2 linked regions of the Rhodopseudomonas palustris genome follow. The protein of the gene in region 1 binds, or shares a complex with, the protein of each later gene. Links are inferred from orthologs where the notes say so. Each region holds a gene or a part of one and is shown in the gene's direction. Other genes may lie near its edges. The genes, in order: RPPS3_RS12455 and pnp.

Evidence for each region.
Region 2: the proteins of RPPS3_RS12455 (region 1) and pnp are in contact, whole or in part, in a cryo-EM structure (PDB 9QH0), measured with the Escherichia coli proteins. The link is inferred for Rhodopseudomonas palustris from one-to-one orthologs.

Annotation. Positions count from the first base shown.
Region 1 is NZ_CP019966.1:2,696,150-2,703,788, reverse strand. What follows is about bases 1-3,713. They hold RPPS3_RS12455 (ribonuclease E/G), read left to right. Parts: upstream 1-342; coding sequence 343-3,513; downstream 3,514-3,713. Other genes in these bases: RPPS3_RS12450 (PGN_0703 family putative restriction endonuclease), read left to right, coding at 3,629-3,713. Also shown: more of RPPS3_RS12450, read left to right, coding at 3,714-4,648; RPPS3_RS12445 (dicarboxylate/amino acid:cation symporter), read right to left, coding at 4,753-6,090; RPPS3_RS12440 (biotin transporter BioY), read right to left, coding at 6,189-6,746; RPPS3_RS12435 (pyridoxal phosphate-dependent aminotransferase), read right to left, coding at 6,905-7,639. UniProt on the Escherichia coli protein: Endoribonuclease that plays a central role in RNA processing and decay. Required for the maturation of 5S and 16S rRNAs and the majority of tRNAs. Also involved in the degradation of most mRNAs.
Region 2 is NZ_CP019966.1:471,767-478,646, reverse strand. What follows is about bases 740-3,693. They hold pnp (polyribonucleotide nucleotidyltransferase), read left to right. Parts: upstream 740-1,109; coding sequence 1,110-3,278; downstream 3,279-3,693. Other genes in these bases: RPPS3_RS02255 (methyl-accepting chemotaxis protein), read left to right, coding at 3,570-3,693; rpsO (30S ribosomal protein S15), read left to right, coding at 740-769. Outside these bases: tRNA pseudouridine(55) synthase TruB, read left to right, coding at 1-497; more of rpsO, read left to right, coding at 500-739; more of RPPS3_RS02255, read left to right, coding at 3,694-5,252; RPPS3_RS02250 (LysR substrate-binding domain-containing protein), read right to left, coding at 5,264-6,202; katG (catalase/peroxidase HPI), read left to right, coding at 6,474-6,880. UniProt on the Escherichia coli protein: Involved in mRNA degradation. Catalyzes the phosphorolysis of single-stranded polyribonucleotides processively in the 3'- to 5'-direction. Also involved, along with RNase II, in tRNA processing.

The DNA of each region.
Region 1 (7,639 bases):
CACATTCGGCACACCTGCCGGATGCCCTACTCCGGCTTAGCGCCTCGGCGCGGAGCCGGCCCATCAGCGAAACGACACGGCGGCCGATCGAGCCGCCACCTGTTCAGACGGGCCGACGCTTAATGCGCCAGACTGCGATGCCGAAACCGACCCACGCAAAGGCCGCGCCGCCGCGAAGCTCTCGCTTCGCTTTGCGCGTCGCCTCGGGTCTCCGACCGGCACGGCACACCGCGATGCGTTTCGGCCTTCCCCTCACCCCCGAATCAGGTGGACCGTCGCGTCTGCCGGCCGCGCTGCTTGCGCGAGCCGTTTCGCGCGCGCTTCGCCGACATGAGTTGAAAAATGGCCAACAAGATGCTGATCGACGCCACCCACCCGGAAGAGACCCGGGTGGTCGTGGTCCGTGGCAACCGCGTCGAAGAGTTTGATTTCGAAACCGCCCAGCGCAAACAACTCCGCGGCAACATCTATCTCGCAAAAGTCACCCGGGTCGAACCCTCGCTGCAAGCCGCCTTCATCGAATATGGCGGCAATCGCCACGGCTTCCTCGCCTTCAGCGAAATTCATCCCGACTATTATCAAATCCCGGTCGCCGACCGGCAGGCCCTGATCGAAGCCGACGAACGCGCCCACCGCGAAGCCGAAGAAGAAAGCGAGCAGCGCTCCAGCCGCCGCCGGTCGCGGCATCGCAGCCATCGCCGCCGCAACAACGGCGAGCGGGTGCAGAGCGAGATCGTAGAAGCCGTTGCCGACGTTGCGGCCGAGCAGCCGCACGAGGCTGCCGACCATCACGAGGCGCACGAGGTCGAGGCGCACGCCGAGGGCGAGCGCCTGATGCACGAGCTGCCGGAGGGTGAGACCGCCGAGCAGCACGACGCCGCGCACGCCTCCGACGATCACGAGCACCGCCACGTCGAAGCCGCGCCGTCCGAAGCACCCGCTCCGTCCGAGCCTGAGGTGAGCGCTGCAGCCGAGCCCGTCGCGAACGAGCAGCCGGCGGTTGCCGAAGCTCCCGCGCCGGTCGAAGCCCCGCAGGCCGCGGTGTCGCACGACGAGACCGACGCGCACGACGACGACCACGCTGAGGAAGGCGCCGGCTACGCCGAGGACGCGCCGTTCCCGATCGACGATCACCACGAGGCGGACGACGTCCACGGGGCGCACGACGATCACGCTGAAGCCGAGCACGAGGTCGAGACCGACTCCGAGGCGGAAGCCGAGGACGACGAGGAAGAGGACGACGAAGAGGAAGCCGAAGAGGACGTCGTCGAGTCCGTCGGCGGTGACGACGTGCTCGAGGAAGTGCCGGAACGCGCCTTCCGTCCGCGTCGGCAGTACAAGATCCAGGAAGTCATCAAGCGCCGCCAGGTGATGCTGGTGCAGGTCGTCAAGGAAGAGCGTGGCAACAAGGGTGCGGCGCTCACCACCTACCTGTCGCTCGCCGGCCGCTACGCTGTTTTGATGCCGAACACCGCCCGCGGCGGCGGCATCAGCCGCAAGATCACCTCGGCCCAGGATCGTTCGCGGCTGAAGGAAGTGGTGCAGGACCTCGACGTGCCGGAAGGCATGGGCGTGATCCTGCGCACCGCCGGCGCCTCACGGACCAAGCCCGAGATCAAGCGCGACTTCGAATACCTGATCCGGATGTGGGAGACGGTGCGCGACGTCACGCTGAACTCGCAGGCGCCGAAGCTGGTCTATGAAGAAGGCTCGCTGATCAAGCGCTCGCTGCGCGATCTCTACAACAAGGAGATCGATGAAGTGCTGGTGGCCGGCGAAGCCGGCTATCGCGAAGCCCGCGACTTCATGCACATGCTGATGCCCTCGCAGGTCCGCGCGGTGAAGCTGTATCGCGACGGCCAGCCGCTGTTCTCGCGGATGGGCGTCGAGAGCCAGCTCGACGCGATGTTCTCGCCGACCGTGCAGCTTCGCTCCGGCGGCTACATCGTCATCAACCAGACCGAAGCGCTGGTCTCGATCGACGTCAACTCGGGTCGCTCGACCCGCGAGCACCACATCGAGGATACCGCGCTCAAGACCAACATGGAGGCCGCCGAAGAAGTCGCCCGGCAGCTCCGGCTGCGCGACCTCGCCGGCCTGATCGTCATCGACTTCATCGACATGGACGAGAAGCGCAACAACCGCGCAGTCGAGCGCAAGCTCAGCGACTGCCTGCGGCAGGATCGCGCCCGCATCCAGGTCGGCCGCATCTCGCATTTCGGCCTGCTCGAAATGTCGCGCCAGCGCATCCGCGCCAGCGTGCTGGAAAGCTCGACCGAGCCCTGCCCGCATTGCGGCGGCTCGGGCCACGTCCGCTCGGTGTCCTCGGTGGCGCTGCAATTGCTGCGCGGCCTCGAAGAGGTGCTGATGAAGGGCGCCACGCACAATCTGATCGTGCGCACCCGCACCGACGTGGCGCTGTACGTGCTCAACCACAAGCGCGGCCATCTGCGCGACCTCGAGACCGGCTTCCGGGTGTCGCTGTCGGTACTGGCGGACCCGACCGTCAGCGGCCAGCAGTCGTTCGTGATCGACCGCGGCGAACAGGTCCACACGCTGGAGACCGCCAAGGCGCTGCTCGCGGCGCAGATCGCCGCCTCCCCGGCGCCGCTCGACGAGCCCGAGGATGACGACGGCTACGATTTCGAAGCCGAGATCGAGACCGACGAGACCGTCGGCCTCGCCGAGGATCAGGGCAGCGAAGCCGGCGAGAGCGAAGGCGAAGGCCGCAAGCGTCGTCGGCGCCGCCGTCGTCGGCGGTCGGGCGAGCCGCGTGACGCCGCCGAGGCCGGTGCAGTGGGCGAAGACGGCGAGCAGCCGTTCGTGACCGAAGGCGTCGAACAGGTCGGCGAAGCTGACGAAGGCGACGAGGCCGGTGAAGATGACAGCGAGGCCGAAGTCCGCGCCGACCAGGGCGAGAACGGCGAACGCCGTCCGCGCCGCCGCGGTCGCCGTGGTGGCCGCCGCCGTCGTGGCACTGCGGATGGCACCGAGACCGAGGCCGGCGTGGTCGGCTCGATCAGCGACGAACTGAACGCAACCGACGAAGCAGAATCCGCCGATGCGGTCGCCGACTTCGACGGCGGCAGCCCGTCGGTGCAGCCGAGCTTCGAACCGGCAGCCGAGACCGAACAGCCGCATCACGCCGCGCCGCAGGACACTGTGCCGTCCGAACCGCAGCACACGGCAGCCGCAGCCGCCGCACTCGACAGCGGCGACGCATCCGCCGAAGACGACAGCGCCGCGAAGAAGGCTGCGCGTCGCCGCTCCACGGTTCGCGAAAAGGTGAGCTTCGGCGCGCAGGCCGCCTCCGACGCAACGACGGAAGCTGCAGCCGACGTGCAGCCCGAGCCGACCGCTGAGGCCGAGCAGCCCGTAGCAGCCGCGCCTGCGGCAGAAGCCCCGGCCGCCGAGGCAGCAACGCAAGCAGCCGAGCAGCCCGCGCAGGAGCCCTCCTCCACCGCCCCGCGCCGGGTCGGCTGGTGGTCCCGCCGGTTCGGCGGCGGCAATTAAGCCGCCATCAAGACAACAGCTTCCAAAATGCCCGCGCACGCCGCGGGCATTTTCATTTCAGCCGCCAGCGGTCGGTTTGCGACCATCGCCACATTTCAAATCATGGATATTGCCCATGGATACTCGGCCTGAGAGCACCCCAAACAGTCGCCGCTCGTCATCGAGATTCGAAGTCGGCGAGCGGCTACGCCAGACCGCCTTTCTGGACCAAACGCTACCGACCCGTACTCGCTATCAGAACTCACCCTATCGGGTGGACCCGAGCGAGAAGGCGCAGCTCCTGGCGCCGATGATCAGGAGCACTGCCGAGCAGTACTTCTCGAAGTACAGAATTAGCTGGCACCGCCATGCCAACCACGCGCTGTCGTCTCAGCAATGCTGCCTCAACTTTCTGATGCCGTTGGCTGAACAGCCCGGCCGCCTCTCGCAATTGATCGGCCGCGCTCTCGACATCGCCCCGCCCGATATGATGCCGGTCGAAGATGGCCCTGACGGACGGCCATGGTACGTCGGCTTCGAATGGAACGGTGGCGGGCACGACTACCTGAACGAGAGTAAGAAGGGAAAGCCGCTTCAGCGCGGCGCCAACTCGACCTGCGCCGATGCCGTCGTCAGATTCTGCACGGATCAAGGCCCGGAATTTCTGCTGATCGAATGGAAATACACAGAAAAGTACGGAGCCCCGATCCCAAAGAAAGGCAACTGCGAACGATGCAGTCGCTATACCGCAATCGCATTCGATCCGAACGGACCGTTGAAACGGAATCCAATGCTCAATCTGACGGACTTCTTCTACGAGCCCTTCTATCAACTGCTCCGTCAACAGATGCTGGCGCACCGCATGCAGCTGGCGCAGCACGGTGGCGTGCGCCGTGTTCGGGTTCTGCACATCTCACCGGCCGGCAATCGCGCCCTGCACCGCGTCACCTCGCCCCCTCTGCGTGAGCTCGCATTGGGCACCGATGCGTTCGATGTATTCCGCTCACTCCTCGTGCGCCCGAACGATTTCGTCAATCGTACCATCGAGGATCTGTTTCTGCCGACTCTCCGCGAGGCAGGGGCAGACGATCCATGGGCCTCTTATTTGACCGAGCGCTATTGCTTCATGTCCGATGGCGCTTCCGTCGTCTCGTAGGACTCTGCGGACCGCTCACACCTGCGAAACAGAGCCCCCAAAACGCCGATGCCCGCGGCGAGCGCGGGCATCTCGTGATCAGAGCGAATGTTGCAGCGACGGCGTCAGCCGGTGGTGACGGCCGTCTCGACGTCGGACGGATCGATGGTGCGGTTGAGATTGGCGTGCAGGCGGTCGTGGTCGAGTTCGCCTTCCCACCACGACACGAACACCGCAGCAACACCGTTGCCGGTGATGTTGGTCAGCGCGCGGACTTCGCTCATGAACTTGTCGATCGAGAACACGATCGCCATCCCCGGCAGCAGCGCCGGATTGACCGCGGCGAGCGTGCCCGCGAGCGTCACGAAGCCGGCGCCGGTGACGCCGCTGGCGCCCTTCGAAGTCAGCATCGCCACCAACAGGATTGCGACCTGGTGGCTGAAGGTCAGTTCGATGCCGAGCGCCTGGGCGATGAACAGCGTCGCCAGCGTCATGTAGATATTGGTGCCGTCGAGGTTGAACGAGTAGCCGGTCGGAACCACGAGGCCGACCACCGACTTCGAACAGCCGAGCCGCTCCAGCTTTTCCATCAGCTGCGGCAGCGCGCTTTCCGACGACGAGGTGCCGAGCACGATCAAGAGCTCGTCCTTGATGTAGGCGATGAACTTGAAGATGTTGAAGCCGACGAACCGCGCAATCAACCCGAGCACCAGCACCACGAACAGCGCGGCAGTGGCATAGAACAACAGCACCAGCCCGAGCAGGTTGCTGAGCGCGGCCGGGCCGTATTTGCCGATGGTGAAGGCCATCGCGCCGAACGCACCGATCGGCGCCGCCTTCATCACGATGGCGATGACGCCGAACACCGCGTGCGCGGCATCGTCGATCACGTCGCGCAGCCGATGGCCGCGCTCGCCCAGCGCCATCAGCGAGAAGCCGAACAGCACCGCAAACAGCAGCACCTGCAGGATGTCGCCCTGCGCAAAAGCGCCGACCACGCTATCCGGGATGATGTGCAGCACGAAGTCGACCGCCTTCAGATGGCTGGCCTGATCGACGTATTTCGCCACCGCACCGGCGTCCGGTTTGGCGGCGAGACCGTGGCCGACCTGGAAGATGTTGCCGACGATCAGGCCGAGCAGCAGCGCGAAGGACGACACCACTTCGAAATACAAAAGCGCCTTGACGCCGACGCGGCCGACCTTGCGGGCGTCCTGAATATGGGCGATGCCCGACACCACGGTGCAGAAGATGATCGGCGCGATCACCATCTTGATCAGCTTGACGAAGCCGTCGCCGAGCGCCTTGATCCATTCGTTGGTGGCGAGGTGCGGCGACAGCCAGCCGACCAGCACGCCGACCACGATCGCGAACAGCACCTGGACGTAAAGCACCTTGTAGAAGGGCTTCGACTTGCCGCGTTGCGGCAGTGCTGGTGCATCGATATGGGTCGTTGCCGACATGGCGATCACTCCACTCGCTTGATGCCTGTCGAACGAAAAGACGTTGCTGGCCGACCGCAGGCAGTCCCGGTCGACCTAGTCGATTGAAGAACGAACCGTCAGCGTTGGCGGTCGACGATGCGGCGCACCGCGGGCAGCAAGGCCGCGCCGAGCGCGGACTTGACCAGCGAGCCGGCGAGGAACGGAACCACCCCGACCCACCACGCCTTGGTGAGGCCGAGATCGAGCCCGAAGGCGAGCCAGGCGAAGCCGAGCGTCAGAATGGTGAGGTGGCCGGCGAGCATTGCGGCGAACAGCTTGGCCACCGAGCGGTCGAAGCCGCGTTCGGCGCACCAGCCGACCAGGACGGCGGCGACCACGAAGCCGGCCAGATAACCGGCGGTCGGGCCGAGCAGCGGCGCCAGCCCGCCCACCGGCCCGGCGAACACCGGCAGGCCGGCGGCGCCTTCCGCCAGATAGGCGAGCACGGTCGCGGCGCCGAGCCGCGCGCCGTAGGCGGCGCCGATCAGCACCACAACCAGCGTCTGCAGCGTCATCGGAACCAGCGGCAGCGGCAGGTTGACCTTGGCGGACAGCGCCAGCAACACCGAGCCGAACGCGATCAAAACCGCGATCCGCAACCAGGCGGAGAATCCGTCCGTGCGCCGCGGCCACAAATCGGCTGCGAGCGCGGTGTGGCCGCCTATCCTGGGCGGCGCGGACGAACCGAGCGGCAAGGGAATTCTCCCGAGAGGAATTAGTCGCGGGAGCCTATAGCGACGAAATGCCGCTCAGATCAAGCAGCGAAATTGCCGATCCAGTCATTCAGACGAAATTATCGTGCAAGCCAGTCCGTGATCCGGCGCACCGCCTCGCGCATGTCGTCGGCCGAACGGGCGTAGGAAAACCGCACGAAACTCTTGCCGCGCACCGGATCGAAGTCGATGCCCGGGGTCGCCGCCACCCTCGCCTCTTCCAGCATCCGCTTGGTGAAGTCGTAGCTGTCGGCGGTGAAGGCCGAGACGTCGGCGTACAGATAGAACGCGCCGTCGGCCGGCAGGAACTCGGTGAGGCCCGCCTTCGGCAGGCCCTCGATCAGAATCGCGCGGTTCTCTTCATAGCCGCGCTTGACCGCTTCCATCTCGTCGCGGCCGTCGAACGCCGCCTCGGCGGCGATCTGCGACAGCGTCGGCACCGAGATCGCCAGATTCTGCTGCAGACGCTCGACCGGCCGCACCAGATTTTCCGGCAGCACCATCCAGCCGACACGCCAGCCGGTCATGCAGAAGTACTTCGAGAACGAGTTGATCACCACTGCATTCGGCGACAGCTCCGCAGCGGTGACCGCGGGGAACGCGTAGTCGAGACCGTGATAGATCTCGTCGGAGATGAAGCGGATGCCTTCGCTCTCGGCGACCGCGATCAGTTCGGTCAGCGCCTCGCGCGTCATCATCGTGCCGGTCGGATTGGCGGGGCTGCCGACCAGCACGCCCTTCAGCGGCGCCTTGCGGTGCGCGGCGAGCAGTGCTTCGCCGGTCAGCGCATGACGCGTCTCGCTGTGCGTCTCGAT
Region 2 (6,880 bases), 2.2 Mb from region 1 along the record:
TAACCCTTGTGGAACATGGAGATGACGGCCGCTCGGTGTTCGAAGCCGAGTGCGGCAAGGGCACCTATGTGCGGGCGCTCGCCCGCGACATGGGCCGGCTGCTCGGCTGCTACGGCCATATCTGCGCGCTGCGCCGCACAGTGGTCGGGCCGTTCGACGAGTCGGACATGATTCCGCTGGAAGAACTACAGGCTTTGTGCGATAGAGCGGCGTCCGGCGAGGGTAGCCTCGCCGACGCGCTACTGCCCGTTGAGACCGCGCTGGACGACATCCCGGCGCTGGCCGTCACTCGGGCTGATGCGGCAAGGCTCCATCGGGGCCAGGCCGTTTTGTTGCGCGGACGGGATGCGCCTCATTGTAGCGGCACAGTCTATGTCACGGTGGCAGGCCGGCTTCTGGCCCTCGCCGAAGTCGGCAATGGCGAGCTCATCCCCAAGCGCGTTTTCAACCTCACCGGGCTGACTGCCAGCTCGGCCGTTCGCAAGGAAAGTATCTGACGATGTCGATTACCGCAGAACGCAAAGCGGAAGTCATCAAGACCAGCGCCACCAAGGCCGGTGATACCGGCTCGCCCGAGGTTCAGGTCGCGATCCTGTCGGAACGCATCAACAACCTGACCACGCACTTCAAGACCCACACCAAGGACAATCACTCCCGCCGTGGGCTGTTGAAGCTGGTGTCGACGCGCCGTTCGCTTCTCGACTACATCAAGAAGAAGGACGAAGCGCGCTACAAGGCGCTGCTCGAAAAGCACAACATCCGTCGCTGAGGCGTCGGAAACCCGGCCAAAGCGGATGTGCCACGACACGTCCGCGACGGCCGAAGCAAGATGTTCGCACGGGCGAGTCTTCCATCCGCCCGTGTCAGTCGGCTCAGTCGCATTCCGGCGGTTGAGCTCGTCAACGGGCCTCCAGCCCGCCGTGCGGGACCGAAGACCGATGCGTCTTCCCCGCAGCCGGGAGGAATGAACGCCATTTCCCAACTGAAGACCATGGCAGGATCGCCGGACGCTGTTTGTGCACTCGCGCAGTCAGCGTCTCGCCATCTTGCGCATGGTCTTTTGGTATTTGGCGTCCGGTCTTCCCGACAACCGATGAAAGAAAGACCCGATGTTCAATATCCATTCCGTGGAAATCGATTGGGGTGGCCGTCCCCTCAAGCTTGAAACCGGCAAGGTCGCCCGCCAGGCCGACGGCGCCGTCGTCGCGACCTATGGCGAGACCGTCGTGCTCGCCACCGTGGTGGCCGCCAAGGCGCCGCGTGAAGGCGTCGACTTCCTCCCCCTCACCGTCGACTACCAAGAGAAGGCCTACGCGGCTGGCCGCATTCCCGGCGGCTACTTCAAGCGTGAAGGCCGTCCGACCGAGAAGGAGACGCTGGTCTCCCGTCTGATCGACCGCCCGATCCGTCCGCTGTTCGCCGACGGCTGGCGCAACGAGACCCAGGTCATCGTGACCGTGCTGTCGCACGACATGGAGAATGATCCGGACGTGCTGGCGATGGTCGCCGCCTCCGCGGCGCTGACGCTGTCCGGCGTGCCGTTCAAGGGCCCGATCGGCGCCGCCCGCGTCGGCTTCATCAACGACGAATACGTGCTCAACCCGGTGCTCGACGAGATGGCTGAAACCCAGCTCGAGCTGGTGGTGGCCGGTACCGCCGACGCGGTGCTGATGGTCGAATCCGAGGCCAAGGAGCTGTCGGAAGAGATCATGCTCGGCGCCGTGATGTTCGGTCACCGCCACTTCCAGCCGGTGATCGACGCGATCATCGACCTCGCCGAGAAGGCCGCCAAGGAGCCGCGCGAACTCACCGTCGTCGACGACAGCGAGATCGAAAAGGAAATGCTCGGCCTGGTCGAGCAGGAGCTTCGTGCCGCCTACGCCATCCCGGTCAAGCAGGATCGCTACGCCGCGGTCGGCAAGGTCAAGGAGAAGGCGATTGCGCACTTCTTCCCGGAAGGCCAGGAGCCGAAATACGACAAGCTGCGCATCGCCGGCGTGTTCAAGGAGCTCGAGGCCAAGATCGTTCGCTGGAACATCCTCGACACCGGCAAGCGCATCGACGGCCGTGACAGCAAGACCGTCCGCAACATCCTGGCCCAGGTCGGCGTGCTGCCGCGGACCCACGGTTCGGCGCTGTTCACCCGCGGTGAAACCCAGGCGATGGTTGTGACCACGCTCGGCACCGGCGAAGACGAGCAGTACGTCGACTCGCTGTCCGGAACGTACAAAGAGACGTTCCTGCTGCACTACAACTTCCCGCCCTACTCGGTCGGCGAGACCGGCCGCCTCGGCGGCACCAAGCGCCGCGAGATCGGCCACGGCAAGCTGGCGTGGCGCGCGATCCATCCGGTGCTGCCGCCGCATCACGAGTTCCCCTACACCATCCGCGTCGTCTCGGAGATCACCGAGTCGAACGGTTCGTCCTCGATGGCGTCGGTGTGCGGTGCCTCGCTGGCGCTGATGGACGCGGGCGTGCCGTTGAAGCGGCCGACCGCGGGTATCGCGATGGGCCTGATCCTGGAAGGCGAACGCTTCGCGGTGCTGTCCGACATCCTCGGCGACGAGGACCACCTCGGCGACATGGACTTCAAGGTGGCGGGCACCGAGGCGGGCATCACCTCGCTGCAGATGGACATCAAGATCGCCGGCATCACCGAAGAGATTATGAAGGTGGCGCTCGGTCAGGCCAAGGACGGTCGCATCCACATCCTGGGTGAGATGTCCAAGGCACTCGACCGCGCCCGCGCCGAGCTCGGCGAACACGCGCCGCGGATCGAGACCTTCAAGATCCCGACCGACAAGATCCGCGAAGTGATCGGCACCGGCGGCAAGGTGATCCGCGAGATCGTCGAAAAGACCGGCGCCAAGGTCAACATCGAAGACGACGGCACCGTGAAGGTGGCCTCATCCGACGGCGAGTCGATCAAGGCCGCGATCAAGTGGATCAAGTCGATCGCTTCCGATCCGGAAGTCGGCGAGATCTACGAAGGCACCGTCGTCAAGGTAATGGAGTTCGGTGCCTTCGTGAACTTCTTCGGCGCCAAGGACGGTCTGGTACACATCAGCCAGCTCGCCGCCGGCCGCGTGCAGAAGACCTCCGACGTCGTCAAGGAAGGCGACAAGGTCAAGGTCAAGCTGCTCGGCTTCGACGACCGCGGCAAGACCCGGCTGTCGATGAAGGTGGTCGATCAGACCACCGGCGAAGACCTCGAAGCCAAGCAGAAGGCGGAAGCCAAGGCCGAAGGCGAAGCCCCCGCGCAGGCTGCCGGCGAGTAAGCTCATCGGCGCGACGCTCCGTCGCAGCAAGTAATCACCAGCAAGGGCGGCCTCACCGGGCCGCCCTTTTTGTTTGGCCGCATCTTCCGTAGGGCAGCGGATGTCGGTCGCTACCAGTGCGCGTGTTGTTAGTTCTCCGTACGAATCCTGGGTTGCAATAAATTCGGTAATTGAGTGCAGCCTGCTTCCCTGGGGCTAGGCCAACCTTAACGACGTCTTCACCAAAATGGCGACCAGCTTCTGCCTCGTGGTCGCGCCATCGTGCGAGGCCGTATCAGAGAAAGGTCTGGAATGTTCTCCTTCACCCGCTCGGCCGGTCATGACCACGCGGCAGCAATGCTCGCGGCGCTCAATCGCTCCCAGGCGGTGATCGAGTTCAATCTCGACGGCAACGTCATTGATGCCAACGATAATTTCCTGGCCGCGCTCGGCTACTCGCTGCCCGAGATCAAAGGCAAGCATCACAGCATGTTTGTCGATCCGAGCGAGCACGACAGCCCGGCCTATCGCGAATTCTGGACCGCGCTGCGCGCCGGTCAGTATCAGTCCGGCGAATTCCATCGCATCGGCAAGGGCGGGCGTGAGGTCTGGATTCAGGCGTCCTACAATCCCATCCTCGACAAGAGCGGCAAGCCGACCGGCGTGGTGAAGTTTGCAGCCGACATCACCGCCGCGAAGACCCACTCGCTGGAAGACGCCGGCAAGCTCGCGGCGATCGGTCGCGCCCAGGCGGTGATCGAGTTTGCGATGGACGGCACCGTCCTCACAGCCAACGATAACTTTCTCGCCGCGATGGGGTACTCATTGGGCGAGATCAAGGGCAAGCATCACAGCATGTTCGTCGAGCCATCGGTGCGCGACGGCAGCGACTACCGTGAATTCTGGTCACGGCTCAACCGCGGCGAATACTTCCCTGGCGAGTTCAAGCGGATCGGCAAGGGCGGCAAAGAGGTCTGGATCCTGGCGTCCTACAACCCGATCCTCGATGCGCGCGGCAAGCCGTTCAAGGTGGTGAAATACGCAACCGACGTCACGGCGCAGAAGCTGAAGAACGCCGACTTCTCCGGCCAGATCGAGGCGATCCGCAAGTCGCAGGCGGTGATCGAGTTCGGCATCGACGGCACGGTGCTGGACGCCAACGACAACTTCCTGCACGCGCTCGGCTACTCGCTGGGCGAGATCAAGGGCCGCCACCACAGCATGTTCGTCGATCCCGCCGAGCGTGAGACCGCGGCCTATCGGGCATTTTGGGCAGCGCTCGGACGGGGCGATTACCAAGCCGGGGAATATAAGCGGATCGGCAAGGGTGGCAGGGAAGTCTGGATCCAGGCGTCGTACAACCCGATCCTCGATCTCAATGGACGTCCGTTCAAGGTGGTGAAGTACGCCACCGACACGACGCGGCAGGTGCTGACCCGGATGGGCAATGAACGCGTCCGCGCCATGATGGAGTCGGTTGCGGCCGGGGCGGAAGAACTCAACGCCTCGGTGCGCGAGATTTCCGAAGCAATGACCAAGTCGCGGCAGACGGCGATGAACGCGGTCGGCGAAGTCGATGCCGCCGACTCGCAGGCCAACCAGCTGAACGATGCGGCTCAGGCGATGAGCGGCATCGTCGAACTGATCAATCACATCACCGGGCAGATCAACCTGCTGGCCCTCAATGCAACGATCGAATCGGCGCGCGCCGGCGAAGCAGGCCGAGGCTTCGCCGTGGTGGCGGCGGAGGTGAAGAACCTCGCCAATCAGGCCAAGCAGGCGACCGACAAGATCGGTGCCGAGATCGGCAATCTCACCAGCATTTCCGGCGATGTCGTCGGCGCGCTCGGCAAGATCAAGACGGCGATCCAGAACGTCAGCGAATACGTCAGCTCGACGGCTGCGGCGGTCGAGGAGCAGAGCACGGTGACCAGCGAGATGTCGTCGAGCATGCAGCGCGCCGCCGCCGAAGCCGCCGCGATCGCGGCCGGCTGAACCGGCCCGTCTCAGGCGACGGCGGTCTCTCGCCGCACGTCGCCGATGATGCCCTGCTTCACCACCTCGCCGAAGGCCTCGAAGTCGGCGCGGCGCGGCGAGGTCTTGCGGAAGACGAGGCCGACGCTGCGGCCCGGCTGCGGCCGGCGCAGCCGCAGAAACTTCACCCGCGAATCACGGCGCTCCACCTCGGCGGCGATCTGCGGGATCAGCGTGATGCCGTAGCCGCCCGCGACCATCTGAATCACCGTCGTCAGGCTGGACGCACCGAAACTGGCGGTGCCGGCACTACCTATCTGAATGCCGCGATTGCGCGCAGTGGCGCAAAACGCCAGTGCTTGGTCGCGCAGGCAGTGACCGTCCTCCAGCAGGATCAGCCGCGACTGGTCGATCTCCTCGACCCCGATCGGCGTCTGTTCCGAGCGCGGATCCTCGGCCGGCACGGCGAGCAGGAACGGGTCGTCGAACAGCGGAATCGCGTCGAGATCGGAATGCCCGGCAGGCAGCGCCAGCAGCGCGGCATCGAGCACGCCGCTCACCACGTCGGCCACCAGCGGGCGGGTCTGGCTTTCCCGCAGCTCCAGCCGCAACTCGGGGAAACGCTGTTGCAGCAGCGGCAGCACCTTCGGCAGCAGATACGGCGCCAACGAGGGAATCACCCCGAGGCTGAGCCGGCCGGTGAGCGGCTTGGCCCGGTGGCGGGCGAAGTCCACCAGATCGCGGGTCGCAGCCAGCACCTCTTCGGCACGCCGGGCGATCTCGCGGCCGATGTCGGTGAGAAACACTTCGCCTGGCCGGCGTTCGACCACCTTCACCCCGAGCGTGCGCTCCAGCTCGGCGATCTGCATCGACAATGCCGGCTGGGTCACCGAACAGGCATCGGCGGCACGGCCGAAATGGCCGTGCCGGGCCAAGGCCGACAGATAGCGAAGCTGCCTCAAGGAGATCATGCGATCAGTTTATCTGATCGCGGAGCAAAATCAATTCGACTGGACCTGATGATAGAACTGATCCAAGGTCTGCATGCCGGACCTGGAACACAACTTCCGGGGGGTGAACGGCCAACACAACACCCTTCACTCCAGGAAGCAACGCCGCGGGCGATCCCCCACGCTCGCGGCGTTCAATTCGATCCCGGCCCTGGCCGGCGTCATGAAACTTTCCAAAGACGCCAGCACATTGCGCCGGGAAAACACTGCAACGCGAGATCGGAGAGACACCATGGATGCAAAGACGGATGACAAGGGCGCAGGCAAGTGCCCGTTCTCAGGCGGCAGCCACGGCCACCGCAACCGTGATTGGTGGCCGGATCAGCTCGACATTTCGGTGCTGCACAACAACTCGAAAAAGTCCGACCCGATGGGCGAGGCGTTCGACTACGCCGAAGAATTCAAGAAGCTCGATCTGGAGGCGGTGAAGAAGGACCTTCACGCGCTGATGACGGATTCGCAGGAATGGTGGCCGGCCGACTTCGGTCACTACGGCGGCCTGTTCATCCGCATGGCCTGGCACTCGGCGGGCACCTATCGCATCACCGATGGCCGTGGCGGCGCTGGCGCCGGCCAGCAGCGCTTCGCGCCGCTGAACTCGTGGCCGGACAACGCCAACCTCGACAAGGCCCGCCGGCT